One region of the Paenarthrobacter sp. NPDC089988 genome, then DNA from elsewhere that is predicted to be linked to it. Evidence: predicted binding sites of a transcription regulator. Region 1 holds the regulator's gene; each other region holds the start of a gene.
The links. Region 1 encodes HrcA, which represses chaperone genes, less so after heat shock. Its sites were predicted from a motif close to TTNGCACTCGNNNNNNNCGAGTGCNAA; they were not measured.
Positions count from the first base shown of each region.

Region 2: the regulator HrcA is predicted to act here: its motif matches at 2,242-2,268, upstream of groES (co-chaperone GroES).
Region 3: the regulator HrcA is predicted to act here: its motif matches at 2,264-2,290, upstream of ACIPV6_RS04090 (FmdB family zinc ribbon protein).

Region 1 is NZ_JBIVGD010000001.1:385,643-389,820, forward strand. Features, by position in the region: gene ACIPV6_RS01835 (DUF3097 domain-containing protein) at 100-951, opposite strand; gene hrcA (heat-inducible transcriptional repressor HrcA) at 1,168-2,175, shown strand; gene dnaJ (molecular chaperone DnaJ) at 2,227-3,357, shown strand; gene ACIPV6_RS01850 (16S rRNA (uracil(1498)-N(3))-methyltransferase) at 3,360-4,142, shown strand; gene ACIPV6_RS01855 (GerMN domain-containing protein) at 4,153-4,178, opposite strand, start outside.
Region 2 is NZ_JBIVGD010000002.1:153,100-157,277, forward strand. Features, by position in the region: gene ACIPV6_RS03975 (hypothetical protein) at 9-389, shown strand; gene ACIPV6_RS03980 (SAM-dependent methyltransferase) at 504-1,727, opposite strand; gene ACIPV6_RS03985 (hypothetical protein) at 1,795-2,217, shown strand; gene groES (co-chaperone GroES) at 2,415-2,711, shown strand; gene groL (chaperonin GroEL) at 2,798-4,178, shown strand, end outside.
Region 3 is NZ_JBIVGD010000002.1:182,119-186,296, forward strand. Features, by position in the region: gene ACIPV6_RS04080 (AAA family ATPase) at 1-1,099, shown strand, start outside; gene ACIPV6_RS04085 (Flp pilus assembly protein CpaB) at 1,113-1,865, opposite strand; gene ACIPV6_RS04090 (FmdB family zinc ribbon protein) at 1,933-2,202, opposite strand; gene ACIPV6_RS04095 (5-formyltetrahydrofolate cyclo-ligase) at 2,350-2,949, opposite strand; gene galU (UTP--glucose-1-phosphate uridylyltransferase GalU) at 3,054-3,986, shown strand; gene ACIPV6_RS04105 (GNAT family N-acetyltransferase) at 3,993-4,178, shown strand, end outside.

The DNA.
Region 1 (4,178 bases):
CTTCCCTTTGCTGTAAAAATGCGGTGTTGCTGTCCCAGAATACTGGGTCCGGACTCCCTGCAGGGACCATCCGCCCCCGAAACGGGCAGGTGTCCCGGCTCAGGGGGCGGTCAGGAAGTCGATGACTTCCTCCACGCGCCCCAGAAGGGAGGCTTCCAGGTCCGCGTAGGTACGTACTGCCCCGAGCAATCGCTGCCAGCCGAGCCCGATGTCCTCCGCCGTTTCGTGCGGCCAGCCGAAGGCCCGCAGGATTCCCGTCTTCCAGTCCGTGCCGCGAGGCACGGCAGGCCACTGTTCGATGCCCAGTACCTTGGGGCGGATCGCCTGCCACACATCGACGTAGGGGTGTCCCACGATCAATACGTTTCCCGCGGCTCCCGGTACCTGCATGGCCTGGGCGGCAATGCGGGACTCCTTCGAACCGGCCACCAAGTGGTCAACCAGGATACCGAGCTTGCGCTGCGGACCGGGTCCAAAGGCGGCGATGGCGGACCGGAGGTCGTCCACGCCATGGAGCGGCTCCACGACGATGCCTTCCACCCGGAGGTCGTCACCCCAGACCTTTTCCACGAGTTCGGCGTCGTGCTTGCCTTCCACCCAGATCCGGCTTGCCTTTGCCACTTGTGCGCGTTGGCCTTGGACTTTGACAGAGCCCGACGCCGTCCTGCCGGGCTGCACAGCGCCGGCCGGCTGCCTTGCGGCCGGAGGGAGCAGGCGGATGGCCTGGCCTTCCAGAAGGAAACCGAACCCCAGTTGGAAGGACCGGGTCTTGCCCCGTCGGTCCTCAAGCGACACGATGTGCATTCCGCCGGACTTCTCTACCCGGACGACCTCGCCCACCCACCCGGATTGGACGTCTTCCAGGACCATCCCGCGCTGGACAGGCACTTCGGGAAGCTTCTGTTTGACGGGTGCGGAAAGGTCCTGCGGACCCCAAGTGTCGAAAGCCAAGGACTTCATACCTCTTCGCGCTGGGTTTGATGGGCCGGTAACGGGTGGAGCCGGCTCCCCGGACGTCATCCGCGGGCGTTTTCAATGCTAGCAACGGGGTGGCCCATACTAGACTTGTTAGCACTTAGGCATGTTGAGTGCTAAAAGCCATGGTCAATCCGGGTCCATCCCACGCTGGGCAGCCCGGATTCGGAGCGTCGACAGGAGGTGTTGCACATGAGTGAGCCACGCAAGCTGGAAGTGTTGCGTGCCATCGTCGAGGACTACGTGCACTCACGGGAACCTGTCGGCTCCAAGGCACTGGTGGAGAGGCACCACCTCGGCGTTTCAAGTGCCACCATCAGGAACGACATGGCCGTCCTTGAAGAGGAAGGCCTCATCGCCGCCCCGCACACCAGCGCGGGCCGTATTCCCACGGACAAGGGCTACAGGTTGTTCGTGGACCGGATCTCCCAGGTGAAGCCGCTTTCGGCCGCCGAGCGTCGGGCCATCCATTCCTTGCTTGAAGGCCCCGACGATCTTGACGACATCCTGGAGCGGACAGTCCGGCTCCTGTCGCAGTTGACCAACCAGGTGGCAGTGGTGCAGTACCCGCACTCCAAGCGGGCCTTGGTCCGGCATGTGGAGTTCGTGCTGCTGGCACCCAAGCAGGTGCTGGTGGTCATGATCGCGGACACCGGCAGCGTGGGACAGAAAGTCATCGATGCCGGAACCGAGGTCACCAACGAGTCGTTGCTGGCCCTGCGGGCAAGGTTCCTGGGCAGCATTGCCGGCACCCCGCTGGAGCTGTTGCCGCAGGTGCTGCCCTCTGTTGTGGCCCTGTGCCGGCCGGAGCTTCGCGGGGTGGCGCAGGTCCTCGCCGCCGGACTCCAGTCCCTCAGCGATACCAGCCGCGAAGAGCGCATCCTGATGGCGGGCACGGCCAACCTGGCCCGCTCCAACGTGGACTTCCCCTTAAGCATCGGCCCGGTACTCGAGGCCCTTGAGGAACAAGTCGTGATGCTTCGGTTGTTGTCGGACATGGGCGATGATCCGCGAGGGGTCACCGTGAGCATCGGCCGGGAGAACCCGTACGACGGGCTCTCCGAGGCTTCAGTGGTCGCGACGGGTTACGGCTCCGGTGCCAAGGTAGGCATCCTGGGGCCCACCCGGATGGACTATCCCACCACCATGGCCGCTGTGCGCGCCGTGGCCCGTTACCTTTCCCGTATTCTCGGCGGCTGACACCAGCCACCGACGCAAGAACCGCAGGACAACAAGGAAGAGATACTGACTTTGAGCAGCCACTATGACGTTTTGGGAGTCTCCCCGGAAGCCACCGGAGAAGAGATCAAAAAGGCGTACCGCAAGTTGGCGCGAAAACTGCACCCGGACGTGAACCCGGGCGAGGACGTCGCTGAGCAGTTCAAGGCCGTGACGCACGCTTACGAAGTGTTGTCCGACCCGCAGAAACGCCGCGTGTACGACGCCACCGGCAATGAGAATGGAACCGACAACGGCTTCGGTGGCGGGTACTCCGGGCAGGGCTTTGCCTTCCAGGACATCTTCGATACCTTCTTTGGCGGTGGCGGCGGGGGACACGCAGGCCCTGCCTCACGGGTCCGGCGCGGCCAGGATGCCCTCATCAGCGTCCGCATCGATCTCAAGGACGCAGTCTTCGGCGTCAACAAGAAGCTCGAAGTCGATACGGCGGTTGTCTGCCCCACCTGTGATGGCAGCTGCTGCCGTCCCGGTACTCACCCTGAACGCTGCGACATCTGTGGTGGCAGCGGCCAGGTCCAGCGGGCAGTGCGCTCCATCCTGGGCCAGGTCATGACCACGGCCCCGTGTGGGTCCTGCGAAGGCTTTGGCACCATCATCAAGGACCCCTGCAACGAATGCAGTGGCCAGGGCCGCATCCGCAGCCGCCGCTCGCTGACCATCAAGGTGCCGGCGGGCGTGGCAACGGGAACGCGCATCCAGCTGTCCGGCCAGGGTGAGGCAGGTCCTGCCGGCGGCCCCGCCGGCGACCTCTACGTTGAGATCCGCGTCAACAGCGATTCCACGTACATCCGCGAAGGCGACGACCTGCACGCCACCCTGAGCGTGCCCATGACGGCCGCCGCCCTGGGAACGGAACTGACCCTGGAGACCTTCGATGGTGCCCAGGAAATCGACGTCAAGGCCGGTACGCAGTCTGGTGAAATCATTACCCTGCGCGGGCTGGGGGTTACCCATCTTCGTGGCTACGGCCGGGGAGACCTCAAGGTGCACTTGCATGTTGAGACGCCGGTCAAGCTGGATGCCGCGCAGGAAGACCTGCTGAGGCAGCTTGCGAAATTGCGCGGTGAGCAGTTCACGGAAGGCAAGCTCGTGGCCAGTGGCGGCATGTTCGCCAAGCTCCGGGACAAGCTCGGTAACCTGTAGCGGTGAGCAACCCCGTCTTCTTCACCCCTGCCGGGAGCCTGGACGGCCTGGGGCCCGGATCCGTGTTCATCCTCGAGGGTCCGGAAGCCCGCCACGCCGTGACAGTGAAGCGGTTGGCCGTCGGCGAATCCGTGGATCTCGCGGACGGGTCGGGCGCCCGGCTCACTGGCAAGGTGTCCGACGCCGGCCAAGGCTCGCTTTCGGTGACGGCAACGGACGTGGTCTTCGAGGAACAACCGCGGGTGCGGCTGGTGTTGGTGCAGGCACTGGCCAAGGGAGACCGGGACGAGCTCGCCATCGAGACCGCCACGGAACTCGGCATCGACGCTGTCATTCCCTGGCAGGCGGAACGTTCCATCGTGCGGTGGAAGGGCGACCGTGCGGCCAAGGCCCATGCAAAGTGGCAGTCAGTGGTCACGGCCGCTGCCAAGCAGGCCCGGCGCGCCTGGATCCCCGAGGTCAGGTCCATCGTGGACTCCGTATCGCTGGCCAAGGCAGTGGCTGGGGCAGACGTGGCCGTCATCCTCCATGAGGATGCAAAGAACGGATTACGGTCCGTCCTGGAAGACGCGGCCCAGCTGGCTGTTGCCGGCCCCGACGCGCCCCGGGAAGTCCTGCTGATCGTTGGACCGGAGGGTGGCATATCGCCGCGCGAAGTGACGCGCCTTAGTGATGCGGGTGCTGTGACGGCCCTGTTGGGCCACCATGTCTTGAGGTCATCGACGGCCGGGCCTGCCGCCGTCGTGCTGGCGAGCGATGTCCTGGGGCGCTGGCAGGAGGCTTGACCGAGGGCCGTCAGTTGACGTTGAAGAGCCTTGTGT
Region 2 (4,178 bases), on a different contig from region 1:
CGGACTTCATGGATGCCATTGATGACACGGTGCAGCAGTCTGGCGCAGATTGGCCCATTTGGGATCCCAATCGCACCGCAGGATTCTTCCCGGGGCCATGCTCGGTTCATAGCAAGGACGATGGTAGGGCCTATCAGACACAGATAGAGGGTGGCCCGGTTGAGGATCCGCAGGCTGCCGTGGACGCCATGAAGGCCCATTGGAAATCGAAGGGTTACAGGATTACACACGTCTTCGACAACATGGGTGGAAACACCACCGGCATTGAGATTCATGCTGTAGCCCCGCGAGGCATGCTCCTGATTTTCACGCCGTCGAAAGGTACGTCATTCATAAACGTTCACAGCGAATGCACCCTAGACCCGGCTGCCGCCAAGAAGACGACGTAGGTGTGGTTGGTGAATTCTCAGGGCGCTCCCAGGGTGCGTGGCGGTGTTCGAAAGTCTTCGCGGCGCTGGCCATGGTGGGTTTGGTGGCTTCGCGGCGACAGAGGCAATGCTCGGCTAAACGCTAACCGGCTCCACCACCACAACCACCCGCTCTTCGCCGATCCTGGTGAGCACCAGCGTGGCTGTCTTCGCCTTCCCGGAGGGCTTACCGGGCAGCAGCTGTTTCCGGAGTTCCTCGGGCGTGACCGCGGTGCCGCGTTTCTTGATGTCCAGCACGGTGATGCCGTTTGCCTTGACCCACGCCTTGAGGGCTTTGACGCTGTAGGGCATCACCTCGAGCACGCGGTAGGCGCGGGCGAAGGGGGTGTCGTGGAGTTCGGGTGCACAGATGTAGGCGATGTGTTCGTCCACCAGGTGTCCGCCGAGTCGGTCAGCAACATCGGCCACCAGCCCTGCCCTGATGACTGCACCGTCCGGTTCGTACAGGAACCCTTCCACGGGCCCGACGGCGGCTTCCGGACCGCCGTCGAAATCCTCGCCGCTGGTGATCTCGGCAGCGCCCTGGGCGCCGATCACCAGCGCTGCGCGGCGAACCCCGGGGCGGGCGACGGCGTTGAACCAAAGGGTTACCTCGGTGACATCGCCACCCACGGAGACCCACTGCGCCTCGCAATCGGCCGGGACGGAATCGTGGGGCATGCCTGGGCCCATTTTGACCCCCACTGCGCGGCCGGTTGCTGCCAGGCCCTCGACGAACGAGAGCGGGGGAGAGAACGCCTCGGGGTCCCAGATTCGCTTTGTTCCAGAGGTTGAGGTAGTTCGCCGGGCAGGATCGAGCCACACGCCGTTCACTCCGGAGAGGTCCACGGAGGTGGCATCGGAATGTACCACCGTGGCGTGCGGGAACGGCATCAGGTTGATGGTGGCGCAGGCGGCTGTGGTCTCGTCCATCTCCACCGCAGTGACGTTGACGTCCATGGATGCCAGTGCCAAGGAATCGGCGCCCAGCCCGCACCCCAGATCAGCCACGTGGGAGATCCCAGCCTTCACGAAGCGCTCGGCGTGCCGGGCTGCAACATTGAGTCGGGTGGCCTGTTCCAAGCCCGCCTGGGTAAACAGCATCTGGTGGGCAAACTCGCCGAATTTGGCCTCGGCCTTGGTCCGCAAGCGCGATTGCGTCAGGACGGCGGCTACAAGCTCGGGGGAGTGCCCGGCCTTGCGCAGGGACGCATTCAGGGCCAGTACGTCGGCTTCCCGGTAAGGTCCCAGCGAGCCAAGCAGTTCCCATCCTTCGGTGGTGAGCAAGGGCGCGAGGTGTTCCTGGGGAGCGTTGGGCATGGCATCCAGCTTAACGTTTCGCGCCCGGGGCTGAGACCGGACCGATCAGCCCGATAGGGTTGATTTCATGGAAGACACCGCAGCTCCGCAGCCCTCCCACGCCGACAACCCGGACAATAACCAGCCCGTCCGTCCCGGAGCCGATGGACATTCCGCCGGTCGTTCCCTTACGGCCTACGCGCGGCCCGCCTTGATTGCGGGCGTCGTGATTGCCGTGATCTGCGCGGGCCTGCTCATTGTGATTTTTGCGTTGGACTCCTTCAATGCTGCCGCCTATTCGGTGACGGGCAAGAGTGTCAATGACGCTACGGACGAGGCCCGCGACATCCGGGAGCTGTACAGCGGAGTACGCGCCGGCGGGATCATCGGCCTGGTGGTTTCCGGCGTCGTGGCCGTTGCTGCGGGTGTTGTTCTCTACCTCAACCGCGGGGCCACGGCAGTGGACGGCGACGACGAGGACTACGACCTGGACGACCTCAGGGACCAGTAAGCCGGGTTCACCCATGACGAAATGCTGGCACTCACCTTGACCGAGTGCTAACGCCTTACATAGAGTCTTGGTTAGCACTCTCCCTAGGTGGGTGCTAACACCACCGCCAGGCAGCTACCGGCACCGCGACGACGGTTGCACGCCTCGGCACCCTTGTTCTTAGTCCATGAATCAGCTCATGAAAAGGAGAGATCCGAGTGTCGGTCTCGATTAAGCCTCTTGAGGATCGTATTGTTGTTCGCCCGCTCGAAGCAGAGCAGACCACGGCTTCCGGCCTGGTCATTCCGGACTCCGCACAGGAGAAGCCGCAGGAAGGCGAAGTTGTTGCAATCGGCCCCGGCCGCTTCGATGACAACGGCAACCGCGTACCGGTGGACGTAGCCGTTGGCGACGTCGTTATCTACTCCAAGTACGGTGGAACCGAAGTCAAGACCGGTGGCAGCGAGTACCTCGTTCTGTCCGCCCGCGACGTCCTCGCGATCGTCGTCAAGTAACTTCCTGGAACCCCGCACCGCAGGCATCGTTGGAATTTTCTCCAGCCGCCAGTGGTGCGGGTTTTCCGTTCTGAAAGGACACAACCATGGCAAAGCAGCTTGCGTTTAACGACGCTGCCCGCCGGTCGCTTGAGGCCGGTATCGACAAGCTCGCCAACACCGTCAAGGTGACCCTCGGCCCCCGTGGCCGCAACGTGGTGCTGGACAAGAAGTGGGGCGCCCCCACCATCACCAACGACGGCGTGACCATCGCGCGCGAAGTCGAGCTGGACGACCCCTACGAGAACCTTGGCGCACAGCTGGCCAAGGAAGTCGCCACCAAGACCAACGATGTTGCCGGTGACGGCACCACCACGGCCACCGTGCTCGCGCAGGCCTTGGTCAAGGAAGGCCTGCGCAACGTCGCAGCCGGCGCCGCTCCGGGCGAGATCAAGCGCGGCATCGAGGTTTCCGTGGAAGCCATCGCCGCCCGCCTGCTGGAGAACGCCCGCGAAGTCGAAGGCACCCAGGTTGCCAACGTCGCAGCGATCTCCGCACAGAGTGATGAGGTTGGCGAACTGCTGGCCGAGGCTTTCGGCAAGGTGGGCAAGGACGGTGTCATCACCATCGAAGAGTCCTCCACCACGCAGACCGAGCTGGTCCTCACCGAGGGCATGCAGTTCGACAAGGGCTACCTTTCCCCGTACTTCGTCACCGACGCAGAGCGCCAGGAAGCAGTCCTCGAAGACGCGCTGATCCTGATCAACCAGGGCAAGATCTCCTCGCTGCAGGACTTCCTGCCGCTGCTGGAGAAGGCCCTCCAGGCTTCCAAGCCGCTCTTCATCATCGCCGAAGACATCGAAGGCGAAGCCCTGTCCACGCTGATCGTCAACCGCATCCGCGGCACGCTCAACGTTGTGGCCGTCAAGGCCCCGGGCTTCGGGGACCGCCGCAAGGCCATGCTCCAGGACATCGCCACCCTCACCGGTGCACAGGTTGTTTCCCCGGATCTCGGCCTGAGCCTGGACACCGTTGGCCTCGAGGTACTGGGTACGGCACGCCGCATCACGGTCACCAAGGACAACACCACCATCGTTGATGGTGCCGGGACCGAGCAGGACGTAGCTGACCGCGTTGCACAGCTCCGCGCTGAGCTCACCCGCACGGATTCCGACTGGGACCGCGAGAAGCTCCAGGAGCGCCTGGCCAAACTGGCCGGCGGAATCGGCGTCATCAAGGTTGGCGCAGCCACCGAGGTTGAGCTCAAGGAAAAGAAGCACCGCATTGAGGATGCTGTCTCCTCCACGCGTGCTGCCCTTGAAGAAGGCATCGTTTCCGGCGGCGGTTCCGCCCTGATCCACGCCCTCAAGGCGCTGGACGAGGCTCCCGCCGTCAAGGCCCTGGAAGGTGACGCAGCTGCCGCTGTCGGCATCGTCCGCCGCGCCCTGACGCAGCCGCTGCGCTGGATCGCCCAGAACGCCGGTTTCG
Region 3 (4,178 bases), on a different contig from region 1:
ATATGGCCGCACGCCGCACGGACGCGCCCTGCATTCCTTCGGGCCCTTGTCCGTTGATGGCGGACGCAGCCGCTTCGCCCTGGCCATGACCCGTGCCCGCCGTTCCCTGCACGTCCTGAGTTGCTTCCGTCCTGAAGACCTGGACCTGGACCGCTTGTCGCACGGGGCCGTGGACTTCTATGAGTTGCTGGACCGGGAGCTCTCCGGGAACAGCAACCTCGGCACACCAGCATCCCGCGCCGTGGCCAGCGAACAGGCTCTCGGCGAGGATCCGTTGGTGGCCGATCTTGGTGACCGTCTGCGGGCGCGGGGAGCGCGGGTGTGGCACCTCTATGACGGGGTGCTGGACATCGCCGCCGCCGCCGACCCGGTGCACACGATTGGCCGGGAAGGTGCCGAGGTCCCCACCCCGGTAGCCATCGAATCCGACGGTACCGAGCGCTACCGGCGGATGAGCGTCCGGGAACGCAGCAGGTTGCGCCCCCAACTGCTGGAGCGGATGGGCTGGCGGTACATGTCCCTGTGGACCATCGAGGTTTTCACTGACCCGTCCTCCTGCGCTGACCGCATTGGCTCTTACCTGGGCCTCGAGAACCACGTGCCACAAGCTACCCCCGTCCCGCACCATGGTTTCCTGGACATGGACGTAGAACAATTAGAAGTGGGCAGCGCACAGGCCTTCGTGCCGCGCCCTTCCGCGGTGGGGTCCCGGGACCGCGCGGAAAACCCGGAACTGGAAGTCGTGAAAGAAGAATCAGTGAGCACTCAGGAACCTGCCGTGGAGCCTGCAAGGACGAAGGACGGGCAGCCCGAGGAACCGGGCCAGGAAGCCCCGGCGAACGGTTCCGAAGAAACCGCCTCCGTCGATCAGGACTCCGGTGAGGCCAACGAGGCCCGTGAGGCGAACGAGTCGAATGACGTGGCGGAGTCCGAAAAGGGCGCGGAGGACGAAGACTCGAAGTCCGCGGCTGTGAAGTCCGCCTCCACGGGAATCCTGCCCAACAAGGCCTCGGAGGACGACCCACGCCGGTGGGGCGACGAGTCCGGCTACGACCACGATCAGTGGCTGAAGGAGCAGCGGCCACCGCACTGGGGCTGATCCCGGACGCTGATCAAGAGGTATTGATGAGCACGAAGAAGAGCTTGCCGTGCGTGGATGCGCCGGCAAGCTTTTCTGCTTGTTGAGGGTCTGCCGCCACCACAACCAGGCCGTCCGTATCGCTTGTTCCCAGCCAGGGCCCGGCCTTCCCGCCTTTGCCCGACGTCCAAAGCACGGGGACAGGTCCAGCGAGAGTTTGGTTCTGGCGGGATCCGTCATAGGAGTCTGCAGGGGTCAGCACCACGTTGACGAGTTGTCCGGGGGAGAGCAACTGAATGGACGAGGGATCGGCCATGCGCAGGGGAACTGCTGCGGATCCTGCGGGGGCCCCTGTGAGAAGGCCTGGTCCCAGGAGATTCGCCTCGGTAGGTATTTGTCCCTTGGCCAGGGGCGAAGTCAACTGGCGTCCGGCCAGCGACGCGGGGTCGCCTATGGCCCCCGAAATTGCCATGTCCTGTGGGACGCCCATGCTGATGAAGTCACCTTGGCTGAGACTTGTCCCTGCGGGCAGGTCCCGGGCGGCCACCACAATGCTGATGCGGTGCTCAGGGGCGGGCGTGAGCTGCTGGACGGTGATGCCGGCCGCCACGCACAGCAGAAGGACTACAAGCAGCCGCCGGTGGCGGGCAAGGCGGGAAAGAAACAGCAGCCGGGGACGGCTGTCAGGTGCAGGCACTGACGGACGCCGGGACGTGTAGCGCGTGCGGACTCCGCCACGTGCATGGCGCGTTCGGGCAAAGCGAGGAGAGGAGGGTGAGTGTGGCATGACGCCACGCTAACCACCGTCGCCGACTGCCCGACAGCGGCCCGCAGCCTTATGTGGATAAGTGAGGCTAGCTCGCGGCAGCGGCGGGCGCCGGCGTGGCAGCCGGCGCGGCTGCCGGTGCAGCCGAAGGCGCAGCAGAAACGGTGCTGCTGCCCTTGGAGTCGCGGGAATCCGTGCGGTAGAAGCCGGAGCCCTTGAAGACAACGCCGACGCTGTTGAACTTCTTGCGCAGGGCGCCCTGGCATTGCGGGCACTCCGTCAGGGAGCTGTCCGAAAACGACTGGACGATGTCAAAGGCATGGTCACAGTCTTTGCAGGCGTATGCGTATGTGGGCACTGAATTCCTCCTCAGGACAAACGTCAGGTCCTGTGCAGCCTCCGGCGGAGGTATATCCGCCTTAGCAGTCGCAGGGCCTGAGTGCCAATTCTATCATCCGGCTGTACGACCGCCAGCCTGAAGTTGCCCGGCCGTACGCCACCATAACTACCTGCCTAGCCGCACAATTCCCGACGGCGTGAGGACCTCCGGGACGGGCTGGTCAAAAGGCTCGGCCGGGATGGCACCGGAAGGCAACACATCGTCGTCGTATGTCACCGCGATGGTGCGGGGCTGCCGGCCCGAGGCGTCGAGGCCTTGCAGGAAGCGGTCGTAGTAGCCACCGCCCTGGCCGATCCGGTTGCCGTCTTCGTCAACGGCCGTGGCAGGCATGAAGATGCCGTCGGCGTGCGAGGCGGCATCCGCGCCGTGCCGTTCGCCCTCCGGTTCGTCGATCGGTGCGTATTCCGAACGGACGAAGACTGTCTCAGGGGTCCAGATCACCCAGCTCAGTTGACGGTCAGGCTCGCACACCGGAAGCAGGATCCGGTGGCCGTCCCGGTGCAGGGCCTCGATCAGGGGAAGGGTGGGTGGCTCGAAAGCCACGCCGAGGTACACGGTGAAGGTGCCGGGGGCGCCGCCTGAAACCTCTTTGGCCCACGCCGTTCCGTGCGCCGCGAGGGCGTCGCCAGCGATTGCTATCTGCTCAGGTGTCAGCGTGCGACGGTGCAGCCTGCGGGCGGCGCGTATTTCTTCCTTCGATGCCATGATTGTCCGTTCCGTCGGTGCGTTGCCGGGTGGGGCGCCAATGCCCCAGCCAGCTGATTCACTGACAATTTGTGTGTCCCGGCACGGCGGGGGTTTACCTTTTGATGTGTTCCGTCCGTTACATTAGTCCGGTGACTCACCATAACAATGCTGTCCGTAAGGCCGTCATCCCCGCAGCGGGTCTTGGTACCAGGTTCCTCCCCGCCACGAAGGCGATGCCGAAGGAAATGCTGCCCGTGGTTGACAAGCCAGCCATCCAGTATGTGGTCGAAGAAGCCGTGAAAGTAGGACTGCATGACGTCCTGATGATTACCGGCCGCAGCAAGCGCGCCTTGGAGGACCACTTTGACCGTGTTCCTGCGCTTGAGGCCACCCTGGCGGAGAAAGGTGACACGTCCAAGCTCGAAGCCATCCAGTCCGCCACCAACCTTGGTGACATCCACTATGTGCGCCAAGGCGACCCGAACGGCCTGGGCCACGCTGTCCTCCGCGCAAAGCAGCACGTAGGCCACGAACCTTTCGCCGTCCTGCTCGGCGACGACCTGATCGATCCCAAGGACGATCTCCTCAGCGAAATGATCGCCGTGCAGCAGAAGACCGGCGGATCCGTGGTGGCCCTCATCGAAGTGGAACCATCCAAGATCAGCGCCTATGGTTGCGCCGACGTCGAGGAGAACGGCGAGGAAGGGTACGTCCGCATCAAGCAGTTGGTGGAGAAGCCTTCCGTCGATGAGGCCCCTTCCAACCTTGCCGTGATCGGCCGCTACGTGCTGCACCCGGCCGTCTTCGATGTCCTGGAGAAGACAGCTCCGGGCCGCGGCGGAGAAATCCAGCTGACCGACGCTCTCGAGGTCCTGGCCCGCGGCGAGGGCGAAGGCTACGGCGTCTTCGGCGTGGTCTTCCGTGGCCGCCGCTACGACACCGGAGACAAGCTGAGCTACTTGAAGGCCTGCATCGAGTTGGCCTGCGAACGCGAAGATCTGGGTCCCGAGCTCCGCGAGTGGCTGCCGGACTTCACGGCTAGCCTTCCCCAGTAACACCGGATGTACGGCTCTGCGATCTGGCCGGTGACGCTGGAAAGCGGGGACCTGGTACTCCGGCCCATCCGTTACCGGGACAAGCGGGAATGGTCCGAGGTCCGCTCGCGGAACAATGAATGGCTTGCTCCTTGGGAGGCGTCCAACCCCGCACCGGGTGGGAGCCTCCCAAGCTACCGCCAGATGGTGGCG